2 regions of the Vagococcus jeotgali genome follow, and region 2 is predicted to be linked to the other one. Evidence: a T-box and tRNA genes for the amino acid it is inferred to sense, from the RefSeq annotation. Region 2 holds a T-box; the other holds one or more tRNA genes.
What was found. A T-box is a leader RNA that pairs with one kind of tRNA and senses whether it is charged. The one in region 2 lies ahead of leuS (leucine--tRNA ligase), so its partner is inferred to be a tRNA-Leu.
Positions count from the first base shown of each region.

Region 1: it encodes a tRNA-Leu, which carries the amino acid that the T-box ahead of leuS (leucine--tRNA ligase) is inferred to sense. The anticodon was not compared.

Region 1 covers NZ_CP142146.1:1,667,898-1,675,809, reverse strand. The annotation lists gene VSF34_RS08305 (Tex family protein) at 1-1,826, shown strand, start outside; gene VSF34_RS08300 (SprT family protein) at 1,844-2,278, shown strand; tRNA gene VSF34_RS08295 (tRNA-Leu) at 2,326-2,411, shown strand; gene VSF34_RS08290 (DUF72 domain-containing protein) at 2,486-3,313, shown strand; gene VSF34_RS08285 (Cof-type HAD-IIB family hydrolase) at 3,328-4,170, shown strand; gene VSF34_RS08280 (ATP-binding cassette domain-containing protein) at 4,388-5,107, shown strand; gene VSF34_RS08275 (methionine ABC transporter permease) at 5,113-5,790, shown strand; gene VSF34_RS08270 (MetQ/NlpA family ABC transporter substrate-binding protein) at 5,790-6,626, shown strand; gene VSF34_RS08265 (septation ring formation regulator EzrA) at 6,940-7,912, shown strand, end outside.
Region 2 covers NZ_CP142146.1:1,953,351-1,961,262, reverse strand. The annotation lists gene VSF34_RS09675 (DUF4097 family beta strand repeat-containing protein) at 1-411, opposite strand, end outside; gene VSF34_RS09670 (DUF1700 domain-containing protein) at 412-1,032, opposite strand; gene VSF34_RS09665 (LysM peptidoglycan-binding domain-containing protein) at 1,284-4,316, shown strand; T-box leader at 4,357-4,552, shown strand; gene leuS (leucine--tRNA ligase) at 4,617-7,031, shown strand; gene VSF34_RS09655 (putative polysaccharide biosynthesis protein) at 7,142-7,912, shown strand, end outside.

The sequences.
Region 1 (7,912 bases), 290 kb from region 2:
CGATTGCAAAAGAAAGTGGCCTAGAACCCTTTGCCAACTGGTTACTAACTTTTCCAGAATCAGGAGATATTGACCTGGTAGCTAGTGAATACATTGATGTGACAAAAGAAGTTCATTCAACTGAAGATGTACTAGCAGGTGCTCATGAAATAATCGCAGAGATGATTAGTGATGAACCAAGTTACCGTGAATGGCTAAGAAATATGATGAAGAAAACAGGTATTTTTAGAGCAGTTGAAAAAGATAAATCTCTAGATGAGAAACAAATATTTTCTATGTATTATGATTTTAGTGAGCCAGTTTACAAAATGGCATCTCATAGAGTTTTAGCTGCTAATCGTGGTGAAAAAGAAGGTATCTTAAAAATCTCTATAGAATTTGATCAAAACCGAGTGAATCAATACTTTGAGCGCCATGTTATTAAGAGTGAGGCAAGTATTGCAACACCGATTATCCGTCAAGCATATGAGGATAGCTACAAACGTTTTATAGGTCCTTCAGTTGAGCGTGATATTCGTAATGACTTAACAGAAATAGCTGATGAACAAGCTATTTCAATATTTGGTGAGAACTTGAAAAATTTATTGTTACAACCGCCTTTAAAAGGAAAAATTGTACTAGGTTTTGATCCAGCTTATCGAACTGGTTGTAAATTAGCAGTAGTAGATGAAACAGGTAAGTTACTAGCAGTACAAGTAATCTATCCACATAAACCAGCTAATGCTACAAAGCAGCTAGAAGCTAAAGAAGAATTAATTAAATTAATTAAAGAGTATCAAGTTGAAATGATAGCTATTGGTAATGGGACAGCTAGTCGTGAGTCTGAATCTTTTGTTGCTGAAACATTAAAAGAGATAGGGCAAGAAGTTTTTTATGTCATAGTGAGTGAAGCAGGTGCATCTGTCTATTCTGCTAGTGACATAGCTCGGGATGAGTTTCCTAGTTTACAAGTTGAAGAGCGAAGTGCTGTTAGTATTGGTCGTAGATTACAAGATCCTTTAGCTGAATTAGTAAAAATTGATCCAAAAGCAGTCGGTGTGGGTCAATATCAACACGATGTAGCACAAAAACGTTTAAGTGAGCAACTAGATTTTGTAGTTGAGATGGTAGTTAACCAAGTAGGTGTTAATGTCAATACAGCTAGTGCTCAGCTACTTCAACATGTGGCAGGACTTAATAAAACGACTGCTAAAAATGTCGTGATTTATCGTGAAGAAAATGGTGTGTTTAATAGTCGTTCAGAACTTAAAAAAGTGCCTCGCTTAGGACCAAAAGCTTATGAGCAGGCAGTGGGCTTCTTACGTATTCCTGATGCTAAAAACATGTTAGATAATACAGGGATTCATCCAGAAAGTTATCCTTTAGTGAAAGCTTTGGCTAAAGAATTAAACTTTTCTTTAGATGCACTAGGTACAGAAGAGGTTAATCAGCATCTAGCACATGTTTCTATTGAGGAGATGAGTAAGACTCTAGACGTTGGCTCAGAAACCCTAACAGATATCTTAGATGCTCTAAGACAGCCAGGTAGAGATATGCGTGATGAGTTAGATGCTCCTATCTTAAGAAAAGATATTATGAACTTGAAAGATTTAGTTCCTGGAATGGAATTGGATGGTACGGTACGTAATGTTGTTGATTTTGGGGCATTTGTTGATATTGGGGTAAAACAAGATGGTTTAGTTCATATTTCAAGATTAAGTGAATCCTACATCAAACACCCAACAGATGCAGTAGCTGTTGGAGATGTGGTTCATGTTTGGATTATTGATGTTGATGTTTCAAAACAACGTATTTCACTATCTATGATTGAACCAAAAAACAAATAATTTAGGAGGGTGTGAGTGTGACAAATGAGGAATTACAACATCTAGTCGAAAACATTTCTTTGAATTATTTTCATAAACCCTTTTTGCATCTTGCAACCTTTAATAAGCGATTAAAAACAACTGGTGGGAGGTATCATTTATCTACTCACCAGTTAGATTTTAATCCTAAAATATTAGCTGTTTATGATGAAGCAGTTCTAATTAGTATTATAAAGCATGAATTATGTCACTATCATTTACATTTAGAAGATAAAGGATTTCAACACAAGGATAGAGCGTTCAAAGAATTACTTGCTAAAACAGGTGGATCGCGTTTTACACCTCCTTTAACTAAGGATAAAAAAAAGTATCAGATAGAATGCTTAGATTGTCATCATACTTTTTATCGTCAGAAACGGATGAATTTAGAAAGATATCGGTGTCGTTGTGGTGGTAAACTAGCTTACAGGTAGCAAACGAGATAGATTGAGCAATTTATGTTAAACTATTTATTAGAGAAGCGAAAATGGCGGAACTGGCAGACGCGCAAGGTTGAGGGCCTTGTGGAGAGTATTCTCTGTGAGGGTTCGAATCCCTTTTTTCGCATCAAAAAAGTGTCAGGTGATTTAGTAACCTAGCACTTTTTTATTATAAAGTAATAAGTAAAAGAGAGGGTTATTGTGATAAAAATAGGATTAACGTCGTTTAACGAGCATGGATCATTACTAAATAAAAATAAATTAACACTAGGTGAGTACGCATCTGTTTTTCCTGTGGTGGAGATGAATACATCGTTTTACGGGATAAAGCCCAAATCAGTGAGCAAAAAATGGGTTCAAGAGACACCTAGCGAATTTAAATTTATCGTTAAAGCATTTAAAGCCATGACCAAACATGCTAATTGGGAAGATTATTATCAAAGTGAAGAAGATATGGATCAGGCTTTTTTTGAGTTTATCTCACCCTTAGTTGACACTAATCGTTTAGAAGCTATTTTATGTCAATTCTCTAGTTATTTTACTTGTACAAAAGAAAATGTTGATTATTTAAGAAGGTTACGCCAACGTTTTCTCGGCTTACCCTTAGCCATTGAACTTAGAAGTGATAGTTGGTATCAAGCAGACTTTCAAGACAAGATGTTACAGTTTATGAGGGATCATCATTTATCTTTGGTTATTGTAGATGAGCCCCAAGTGCCAATTCATTCTGTTCCTTTTTTAAAAGAAGTGACTAGTGAGTCTTTAGTTTATGTTAGATTACATGGTAGACAAAAAGCACACTGGACAACAGAAGATTTAGATTGGCGTAAGAAAAGAAACTTATATTGTTATAACTCAGCTGAATTAAGCCAGTTAGCTCAAGAGGTATCTGATTTACCAGGGAAAAATAAAGTTGTTATTTTTAATAATAATTCAGCAGGAGATGCTGCACCAAATGCTTTATTATTTAAAGAGATGCTAAATATTGATTATATAGGATTAAATCCGAGTCAAACAACATTATTTTAGAAAGAGGGAGTAGGATGATTAAAGCAGTTTTTTTTGATATTGATGGGACGTTATTAACAAGTAAAGGGACATTATCACCACTAACTATTCAGGGAATCAAAGACTTAAGAAAAAATGGTATCAAATGTTTCATCGCCTCAGGTAGAGGACCAATGAGTATTGATAGTTTAGTTGGTGAATTAGATTTAGATGGTTATGTGTTATTTAATGGTCAATTAGTTTTTTCACACGATAAAGGAATTTATCAAAATCCTTTTCCAACTGATACAGTAAAAGATTTGGCTATATATGGTGATTTAGAAGACAAACAGATGATTTTTGGTGGAAGAAAAACGTTTTATGGTAGTGAATCTATGAAAATTGGGCAAAAAAAGTGGATAAATGCCTTAACTCATGTGGTATCAAAATCAACCATGTTTAAAATTGCTGACAAAGGTGCTAATTTATATCCAAGTGCTGATTTATTTATAGATTTACCGATTTTTGATCAACCTATTTATCAAGTGGTGATGAAAAGTCCGCTAGAAGAGCAAGCAACTCTTGAAAAAGAATTTCCAACTTGTACGATTACAAGGTCTAATCCTTTTTCTGTAGATATTATTCCAAAAGGTGGGTCTAAACTAAAAGGCATTGAAAAAATGGTTGAGTATTTTGGTATTGAATTATCTGAAACCATGGCTTTTGGAGATAACTTTAATGACGTAGAGATGCTAAGAGGTGTTGGTTTAGGTATTGCGATGGGGAACTCTCCTGAGCAAGTCAAGGTATTAGCAGATGAGGTAGCAGGTAGTAATGATGAGGATGGTATTTATTACATGTTAGCTAAACAGCATTTAATTGGTCAAAAAATAAAATAAAAAACAAAATTGTTTCTATTTCAAAGAGATAAAAAGTTGTTAAATACTGTTAAATAAAGATTTTTCACAAAAAGTAAGGGAATCAGTTGTGACTGTTTCTCTTACTTTTTTTGATTGCATTGCTATTTAGGTAGCTAGGGGCTACTATTATGCCTGTCGACAATAAATAAAAAAATAACACATATGTGAAAAAAAACAATCAAAATAGGGGATAATCATGATAAAACTAGAACATGTCAGTAAGTATTATGAATCATTTTTATTAAATGATATCTCAGTTGAAATCCCCTCTGGACAACTAGTGGGTATTGTTGGACAAAGTGGTTCTGGTAAATCAACGTTACTTAAGTTACTCAATCTAACTGAAGTTCCTGATCAGGGCAACATCATAATGGCAGATAAAGAGGTCTCGACATTACCAAAAAATCAAATAAGAAAAGTAAAACATGACATTGGCATGATTTTTCAAGATTATCACTTATTAAATAATTTAACTGTTTTAGAAAATATTTTCTTACCTCTTAAATTATTAGGAGATAAGGATAAAACAAAGGCTTGTAGATGGTTAGATAAAGTAGGTCTACTAGAGTATCAAGAAAAATACCCATCCCAATTGAGTGGTGGTCAAAAACAACGTGTGGCAGTTGCTAGGGCTTTAGTAAACAAACCTAAGTTAATACTACTAGACGAGGCGACAAGTGCTTTGGATGATCACACAACTCATTTAATTTTAGAACTAATAAAAGAAGTTCATCAAGATTATCAACCAACTATTTGTTTTATCAGTCATGAGTTAGATAGTGTGAAATATTTATGTGAGAGATGTTTAGTGTTAGATAAGGGGAATCTGGTAGCTGATATTCAAGTAAACCAGTCAAGTCTAGATACACTAACTGAGACGTATAAAGAAAAAGCCATTAGGAGATTAGAAACATGAGTAACATGAGTCATTATGAGAGTATTAGTTATTATTTTCCTGAACTAGTGATGTCTTTAAAGCAAACACTTCTGATGGTATCCATCGCTATGGGGATTGGTGGGGGGCTTGGACTTTTAATTGGGACACAGCTTTTTTTAAGCCAGATGAATCAAAAAAAATCATTATCTGTCAGTTACATTATCCTAAATAGTTATGTTAATGTTATCCGCTCATTTCCTTTTTTGTTATTAGTGGTAGCTTTAATCCCTATGACAAGGTGGTTAGTTGGGACTGGATTTGGTCCTATTGCTGCTTCTGTCTCCCTAAGCGTTGTATCTATTGCCATATATGCTAGGTTAGTAGAGCAAGTTTTACTAGATATACCAGTAGGTGTGTTAGAGTTAGCAGATTGTTTAGGTGTGAGTTCTTGGCAGTTTGTTTATCACTTTTTATGGTTAGAAGCTAGAAGTGGATTAGTTCTAAGTTTAACGTCAATGTTAATAAGCCTTGTCTCCTACTCGACAGTTATGGGAGTAGTTGGTGGAGGAGGAATTGGTGATTTTGCGATTCGATATGGGTATCAGCGTTATGAAACAGCAGTGATGTATACAGCTGTTACGATTATGATTTTAATCGTTGGTTTGATCCAGTTTATAGGATCATTTATAGCAAAAAAAATAGATAAAAGGATGGATAGATGATGAAGAAAGGTTTGAAATGTTTAGCTTTAATAGGTTTAGTCGTAAGCTTAGCAGCTTGCTCAAATAATGAAGCAGCAAACAAAGAAGCAACTGCTAGTCATACTAAAGAGGATAAAGTTATTAAAGTGGCTACTCAAGCACCACCTATGACAGATGTTGTGTTAGCAGCTAAAGATGCTGCAAAAAAAGATGGCTGGGATATTGAAATTGTATCAGTAAATGATAATATCCAATATAATGAAATGTTAAAAAGTAAAGAAGTTGATGCTAATTTTGCACAACATAAACCTTATATGGAAAAATTTAATGAAGAAAAAGGTGCTGATTTAGTGGCTATTCAGCCGGTTTATGATGCTAAAGTAGGCTATTATTCAAAAGATTATAAAACCATTGAAGAGTTACCTGATGGCATGACAGTAGCTATTCCAAATGATGTGTCAAATGAAGGTCGTGCTTTAGCTATGTTAGATGAGCAAGGACTGATCACGTTAAATGATGGGGTTGGATTTAATGGTACCATTAAAGATATTAAAGAAAATCCAAAAAATATTGAATTTCTCCAAGTTGACCTATTGAACTTAGCAGAGGCGTATAATGAAAAAAAGGTAGCCTTAGTTTATAATTACCCAGCTTATATTGCTAAAGTTGGCTTGACACCAGATGATGCTTTGTTTTTAGAAAATAAAATTGATACTCGTTTTGCTATTAGTTTAGTTGCTAGACAAGATAATGAGAACTCTGAAAAAATTCAAGCTTTAAAAAAAGCTATGACTAGTCAAGAAGTTAAAGACTATCTTGAAAAAGAGCATGGTAATACTGCTGTGCCATCATTTTAAATTTAAATATCAACACTAGCTATGGTTATTTGTAAAGACTAATTATAGTTAGTGTTTTTATATTTAATACAAATTAAAATATTAAAAAAATTGAAAATAAGTGATAAGGTCATGAAAAAATCTGATTTTACAGAATAAATTAGTGATACAACTTTGTGAGTGTGCTATAATACTTCATAGATGTAAATTTTCTAATATACAGATCAATAGCGTGTTAATAGATTTTCATAAATCTCCATGAGAGAGATATTAAAATCTTTTTTTCTGGTGAGTGAAAGGGTAGTGGTCACAAACATTATATGGAGGAAATTTAATGAATACAACAGCCTGGCTATGGATATTACTGATAATTATTATCATTGTAATAGCCGCTTACTTAGTGGCATATTTCATGCGTCGTAAAAATCAAGAACAACTGGAGGAGCTTGAAAAACGCAAGACTGCATTGTTTGATTTACCTGTTTTAGAAGAGGTAGATGACGTTAAAAAGATGCATTTAGTAGGGCAAAGCCAAAATACTTTCAGAGAATGGAACCAAAAGTGGATTGACATATCTACTATATCTTTTGCCGAGTTAGAAAGCCTTATTTTTGAAATTGAAAGTTTAAATGAAACCTTCCGTTTTATGAAAGTTAAAGAAGCATTGGAAAATGCCAATGTGACGTTAACTGAGATGGAAAAAGAAGTTCAAGAGATTCGCCAAGGACTAAAAGATTTAAGAGAGAGTGAAGAACGTAACTCTGAAGCTGTTCAAAAAGCCTTAGATTCTTTTGAAATCATTGAAAAATCTGTAACTGCAACACCTGAAAAATACGGAAGTGCTTACGGAGAACTTGAAAAACAAATTCAAAATATCGAGCGTGAATTTACACAATTTGTTGCATTAAATACGGCGGGTGACCCGATGGAAGCTCGTAGCGTACTGGAAAATGCTGAGAAGAAAACATATGAAATCCAAAAAACGATTGTTGAAATCCCTCCGTTGTTTGATACATTACACAATGTATTCCCTAAACAATTAAAGGAAATTAAAGAAGGTTACGAGTCACTTAAAAAAGACCACTATGTTTTTGAGAGTGACATCGTTGAAACTAATGTTGAAAAGCTAGAAGAAAAAGTTCAATCAACTCTTAAAAACTTAGAGAAGTTAGAAGTTGAAAATGTTGCTAAATTAAATGTTGAAATTTCAAAAGAGATTGATCATTTATATGACATTATGGAAAAAGAAATTTCATCTAGAACTTATGTAAACGAGCAAAAAGTAAGGTTAGTGAGCTTCTTAGAGC
Region 2 (7,912 bases):
AATATTTTTTAGAGATGATGGGATTTGTAAGTAAATAGTGTCTTGAGCATAATAAACATTATGGAAGAAGAGAAAAGAGCGGGAGCGTTTATTCTCATCATTTATAATGGATACATCTAGTTGTTTATTTTTCTGTGTAACCTTCCAGTCTGTTTTATTTTTACCATTTGGATTACTGACCTCTTTATTCATGTAAATATTATTGTCATGGGATTCTTCGATATGAATATGGGCAACATTACTTACTGTTAGATTTAGTGTGTCAGCTGATTTAACAGCTTCTTTTTTACTAATTTTAGCCTCTTGTTGCGCTTTTTCAACACGCGCATGACTAATACCTGCACCAATGGCACCAACAATAATGAATACAATACCTAAAATAATAATAGAGCTGATTGTTTTTTTCTTCATTTAGGCTACCCCTCTCACAATACGCATATTCCATTTTCCGTAAATTGAAAATAGTTTTAAAGCACCTTTAGTAATTGGAATACCTATGACAAAACCAATTAAACCAATACCAAGAAGTACTAAACTGACAAAGAACTGGAACCAAGCATAACTTGTTGCCGCAACTCCAATCATGTAAAGACCAATTAACGGACTCAAAATAAAAGTCGCCACAACTAGCCAAGCTGAGGCAATCAAGATTGCCACAGTAAAGATAAACCAAAACATAAAACAAAAATTAAGAAAGAAAAGCCCTACTAGTTGGAATAAGTGGCTCATTTTTGATTGAGGAAGATCATATTCTGTATAAGGAATATCTGTTGAGTTATCCTCTTGTGATATCTCAACCCAATCATCATTTGTTTGATGAGGGGTATTAAAAGGCACACCTAACTCTTTAAAAATGGTAGTAGCAATCATTTTTGGTGTTGGAAGTGATGTCGTGATGTCGTATTCTGACAATCCTTCTTCAGTTTTTTCTTGAAATAATTGCTCATATTTATTGATAATAATTATTTGTTCTTCTTCTGGTAGTGGTTTTAAATAAAGTTTTAGCTCGATAAAAAAATACTCTTTATTCATGGTAATCACCTTTCTGATTGTGTTGTTATATTTAATATACAATCTATTAAAATGTAGAACAAGATGGAGAGAAAAAAATCGGCCTAAAGTATGAGGTGTTGTCATGAGATGTCAAATTAGGTAACAAATTTTAACAAAAGAGCTAAATACCTTGAAGTGTTACTCTGGAGGTGTTTAAATAGAGGTATGTTAATTAAAATACGATGACACTTTTGATATAGATAAGAAAACTTATTAAGGAGAGGAAACTTATGAAACAAACAATAAATAAAAAGCAACAATCCAGTATGCAACCTGTTGTGAGACACGCCTCTTTATTTGGTGTGTTAATGTTATCTTCTACTACCCTTTTGCCGGGTGTGACAGCTTTAGCAGCGCAAACAACAGATGATACCCAAAACATACCAGTCACTCATCCAGAAAATACGAATGATAATCAAACAAATACACCTCCCTTTACTTTGTCTAATTTAGATGCTTCAAGTGAATGGACAGAAGGTGAACTCCCTCTTTATTTATCCCTTGAATTAACAGCTCATAAACAAGAAGAGTTAGATACGATTGTGCAGCTATCCCCTAATGTTTCAATTGTAGATGATGCGACAAAAGTCCAAATTAATGATGAAACAGGTAGACAGATAGGTGTTTATGTTGTTGATAAAGAATTAAATCAGCTTCACTTAACCATTACTGAAGCAGGGTTTACTAAAGCTAAACTAGTTGTCCCTATTGTTTTTAAATCAGTCACACTAGGTGAGCAGACAGTAGCTGTATCTATAGGAGATAGTATTTTAAATAAGACTATCTCAATTACTCAGCAAGAAGAAGTAGTGGGTGATGAAGAAAATGATACTTCTGAGGTAGAAGAAACGACAGAAGATGTCAGTACAGAAATAACAGATCAAGTTGAAGAGGTAGATGATACTTCTGAAGATGATAGTGATTCACAAGAAGATATGATTGTAGAAGAAACAGATCAAACTGATGTAGAAGAAGCAACAACAAGTGATACTGCTACAAAAGATGAGGTGGATAGTTCTACAGTTGTGGAAGTTGAGGCATCAAAAGAAGAGACAGAGCAGGTAGAAAGTAGTAGTAGTGAGTCTACAAGCGACTCTAAAGAATCATCAGAAGAAACAGAGAGTACTGAAACTAGTGAAACCACAGAAAGCTCATCAAAAGAAGAAAGTGAAGAGACAGATGTTTCTGAGGAATCAATTAGTCAAGAAGAAGAGTCAACAGAAGTCAGTGAATCGACTGATTCATCTGAAGAAGTCACAATAGAGTCTAGTGAAGAATTAGCTAAAACTGAATCCAAGTCTTCACAAGAAGCTCAACCTAGAGCAACTAAGCAAGTAACGGCTCCAGCAGCTTTCTTTTCAGCACCAGTGGGACCGATGATGGCAAGAGCTGCTATACCTCAAGCCCAGTTTATTGAAGAAACAGCTTATCATGCCCAAGGTGTTGCTGCTCAAAATGATCTATATGCCTCAGTCATGATTGCCCAAGCGATACTAGAGAGTGGTTACGGAACCAGTACATTATCTTCAGCACCTAATTATAATCTATTTGGTATAAAAGGAAATTATAACGGTCAGTCAGTTACAATGGCCACTCAAGAGTTTTATAATGGCCAATATGTAACAATTAATGATCAGTTTAGAAAATATCCTTCTTATAAGGAATCATTTGAAGATAATGCGAATGTATTAAAAACAACATCATTCTCTCCTGGAAATTATTTTTATGCAGGGGCTTGGAAGTCTAGAACAAATTCTTACCGTGATGCAACCGCTTGGTTAACAGGACGTTATGCTACAGATCCAAACTATAATACAAAATTAAATAGCTTGATTGAAACTCATAATTTAACACAATATGATGCACCAGGTGGAGGGCAAACAAGTAAACCTGATAATAAACCAGTTAACAAACCGGCTAATAAACCAAATAATAACAATAAACCAATTAACACAAAGCCAGATAAAAATGCTGCGACATATACGGTGAAAAAGGGTGATACATTATATGGTATAGGATTACAATATAATGTGAGTGTGGCACAATTAAAATCATGGAATAATTTAACAAGTGACATCATCTATATTGGTCAAAAATTGATTGTTAAAGGTGAGGCGACTAATCAAAAACCAGCTAAACCAGCACCAAAGCCAGAAAAACCAGTGACAACACCTGTTAATAAGCCGAATCAGTCAAAACCAGCCCAACCAAAACCAAATCAGCCAAAACCAGAGACAAACACTACAACATATATGGTGAAAAAAGGTGACACATTATACGGTATAGGTTTAACATATGGTGTGAGTGTGGCTCAGTTAAAATCATGGAATAACTTAACAGGTGATATGATTTATGTTGGCCAAAAATTAGTAATTAAAGGTGGAAGTAGTCAAGGTTCTACAACGAAACCGAATAATAATAAACCAGTGAGTAAACCTGTGAATAATAAACCGACTCAACCTAGTCAAAATCATCAGCAATCAAAACCATCAGCGACATATACGGTGAAAAAAGGTGATACATTATATGGTATAGGATTACAATATAATGTGAGTGTGGCACAATTAAAATCATGGAATAATTTAACTGGAGATATCATCTACATTGGTCAAAAATTGGTAGTTAAAGGTGGAAATACTCAAACGCCAGTGTCAAAACCTACTAATACAAAACCTGTCAGTCAACCAGTATCAAAACCAGTTAATAATAAACCAAGTCAACCGGCTAATAGTTCAAATCAAACAACTTATAAAGTACGCCGCGGGGACACATTATATGGGATTGGTTTAAGATATAATGTTAGTATTAATGATATTAAGAGATGGAATAATTTAACTAGTGATATTATTTATGTAGATCAAGTATTAAACATTGGTAATCAGCAAACTGTGGCTTCAAAACCAGTCAGTCAAAAACCAGTGGCTAAGCCAGTTAGTACAAAACCAATGAATACACTACAATATACAGTTAAAAGTGGGGATACTCTTTATAGTATTGCTTTAAACAACCAGACAACAGTGGGGGCAATTCAAGAGGCAAATAACCTATCTGGTACCTTAATTTTTGTTGGTCAAACATTAAAAGTACCGACGAATCAACAAGTAGCAAAACCAACTAGACAAGGAACAAGACATAAGGTAGTAAAAGGTGATACACTATGGTCATTATCACAACGCTACCAAGCAAGTATTGAACAACTGAAACAATGGAATAATATTCCAGGAGATATTATCTATATTGGACAAAATATTCAAGTAAGTTAGTTGTCAAATATGATAGTCTTTGTTATGATATGGTCAATATAGATATACAAATAAAGAGAAGTAGTAAAATCAGCAGTCTTTAAGAGAGTACGTGGTTGGTGTGAACGTATAGACTAAACATTTGAACTTAGCTCTGAGTCGTTATTTGTCGGATGTCCAGTTCGTTAAATTTGGAGTTGAGGTGTTGCATGTGCAACACAAAATTAGGTGGTACCACGTCAATCAGCGTCCTATAAAAACAGATATCTGTTTTTGTAGGGCGTTTTTTATGTATCTATAACTATTTTAGGAGGAAAACAAATGGCTTATAATCATTTAGAAGTAGAGAAAAAATGGCAACAATATTGGGAAAAAGAGGATACATTTAAAACAGAGGAACATTCTGATAAACCAAAATTTTATGCCCTAGACATGTTTCCATACCCCTCAGGACAAGGACTACACGTCGGACATCCAAAAGGGTATACATCAACTGATGTGTTATCAAGAATGAAGCGTGCACAAGGATTTAATGTCCTTCACCCAATGGGATGGGATGCATTTGGTTTACCAGCTGAGCAGTATGCTTTAGAGACTGGGAATGACCCTGCTGAATTTACAGCAAAAAATATTCAAACCTTTAAACGTCAATTTGATGCGTTAGGTTTTAGTTTTGATTGGGACCGTGAAATTAACACAACTGACCCGTCATATTATAAATGGACACAGTGGATTTTTGCCAAAATGTTTGAACAAGGTTTGGCTTATGAAGCAGAAGTGCCTGTTAACTGGTGTCCGGCACTTGGAACGGTTTTAGCTAATGAAGAAGTCATTGATGGTAAAAGTGAGCGCGGGGACCATCCAGTTTACCGTGTCCCAATGAAGCAGTGGATGTTACGTATTACAGCTTATGCAGACCGTTTGATTGATGATCTTGAACTAATTGATTGGCCAGATAGTATCAAAGAGATGCAAAGAAACTGGATTGGTCGCTCTGAAGGGGCTAATGTTGAGTTTAAAGTAAAAGATACTGACTCAGAATTTACAGTCTTTACGACTCGTCCTGATACCTTGTTTGGAGCAACTTATGCTGTTATGGCGCCAGAATTACCTTTAGTAAAAGAGATTGTAACAGATGAGCAAAGAGAAGCTGTTGAAGCTTATATTAAAGAAGCTGAAAAGAAAACAGATCTAGACCGTACCGAATTATCTAAAGAAAAAACAGGTGTGTTTACAGGAGCTTACGCGGTTAATCCAGTAAATGGTAAAGAGATGCCAATATGGATTGCAGATTATGTCTTATCTACTTACGGAACTGGTGCGATTATGGCTGTTCCAGCTCATGATGAGCGTGATTATGAATTTGCCAAAGAATTTAATTTAGATATTATTCCAGTTTTAGAAGGGGGTAATGTTGAAGAGGAAGCATTCACTGAAGATGGTGTTCATATTAACTCTGACTTTTTAGATGGTATGAACAAAGAAGATGCGATTAATGCCATGATTACATGGCTTGAAGAAAATGGTATTGGTGAGAAGAAAACAAGTTATCGTTTGCGTGACTGGTTATTCTCTCGTCAACGTTACTGGGGTGAGCCAATCCCAATTATTCACTGGGAAGATGGTACGATGACGGCTGTGCCTGAAGAAGAATTACCACTTATTTTACCAAAATCAAATGACATTAAGCCAAGTGGTACAGGAGAATCTCCTTTAGCTAATATGACAGAGTGGATTGAAGTTGTTGATGAGAAAACAGGTATGAAAGGTCGCCGTGAAACAAATACAATGCCTCAGTGGGCAGGTAGTTCATGGTATTACTTAAGATTTATTGACCCACATAATGATGAAGCTCTGGCAGATCCAGAAAAAATTAAAGAATGGATGCCTGTTGATATTTACTTAGGGGGAGCAGAGCATGCGGTACTACATTTATTATATGCTCGTTTCTGGCATAAATTCTTATATGATATCGGTGTAGTAGATACGAAAGAGCCATTCCAAACATTATATAATCAAGGTATGATTCTAGGTGAGAATAACGAGAAGATGTCTAAATCTAAAGGGAATGTTGTAAACCCTGATGATATAGTGAAAGAACATGGCGCAGATACACTACGTCTTTATGAAATGTTTATGGGACCACTAGATGGTTCGATTGCTTGGAGTGAAAAAGGCTTAGAAGGTAGTCGAAAATTCTTAGATAGAGTATGGCGTTTGTTTATTGATGAAGATGGTAAATTACGTGACCGTATCACTAACCATAATGATGGTAGCTTGACGAAAGTTTACAATCAAACTGTGAAAAAAGTAACTGAAGATTATGAAGTTCTACATTTTAATACGGCAATTTCTCAGCTAATGACTTTTGTTAATGAAGCGTATAAAGCAAACGGCTTACCGGTCGAGTATATGAATGGATTCTTACAATTACTAGCTCCTGTGGCACCATTTATTTCTGAAGAATTATGGGAGCGCATGGGTCATAATGAGAGTTTAACTTATGTTGCTTGGCCGACTTATGATGAGACTGCTCTAATAGAGGACGAAATTGAAGTGATTTTCCAAGTCAATGGTAAAGTTAGAGGTAAAGAAGTTGTAGCACGTGATTTATCTAAAGAAGAGTTAGAGGCTATTGCTATGGCACATGAGGGTGTAGTATCACAAATTGAGGGTAAAACAATTCGTAAAGTTATTGTGGTACCAAATAAACTAGTAAATATTGTGGCTAACTAAAAAGAATCACCTATTTAATTTTTTAAATTTTTTCAAAATTATTTGCATAACCCCTGAATAATCGCTACAATTATAAACAGTATGAATTGAAGAAAGTTGGTTAAAATAACATGCCAAATCAAGATACTGTTTATAATGAACAGGGTAAAACAATGAACGCAAAGGAAAAAATGGTCCGTGGTTCCTTATGGATGACAATTGGTAATGTCTTCTCAAGACTATTAGGTGCGGCCTATATCATTCCTTGGTATGCCTGGATGGGTGAAAATGGGAATTTAGCAAATGCTTTATTTAATAAAGGTTATAATATTTATGCTTTATTTCTAATGATAGCAACAGCTGGTATTCCAGGAGCGATTGCTAAGCAAATTGCTTATTATAATTCCTTAAATGAATATGGTATTAGTAAGAAATTATTTAAGAGAACTATGATTATTATGGGAGGATTTGGTGTTCTCTGCTCGGCAATCATGTATATCATTGCCCCGATTTTAGCAGATGGGACTCCAGAATTAATACCTGTTATGCGAGCTTTAAGTGTCGCGATTTTAGTTTTTCCAATGATGAGTGTGATTCGTGGTTATTTCCAAGGTAATCAAGATATGATGCCATCAGCTGTCTCACAAATTGTAGAACAAATTGCTAGAGTCTTTTATATGTTACTGATGACCTTTATTATTATTAAAGTCATGGATGGTAGTTACGTGACAGCAGTAGTTCAGTCAACATTTGCTGCCTTTATCGGAATGATGGCTGCTTTTGCGGCTTTAATTTGGTTTTATATGAAGCAAAAACCAGAGATGGACAAATTAGTTGCTAGTAGTAATAATGAGGTTCACATATCAGCCAATAGTTTGATTAAAGAAATGATTTTACAAGCC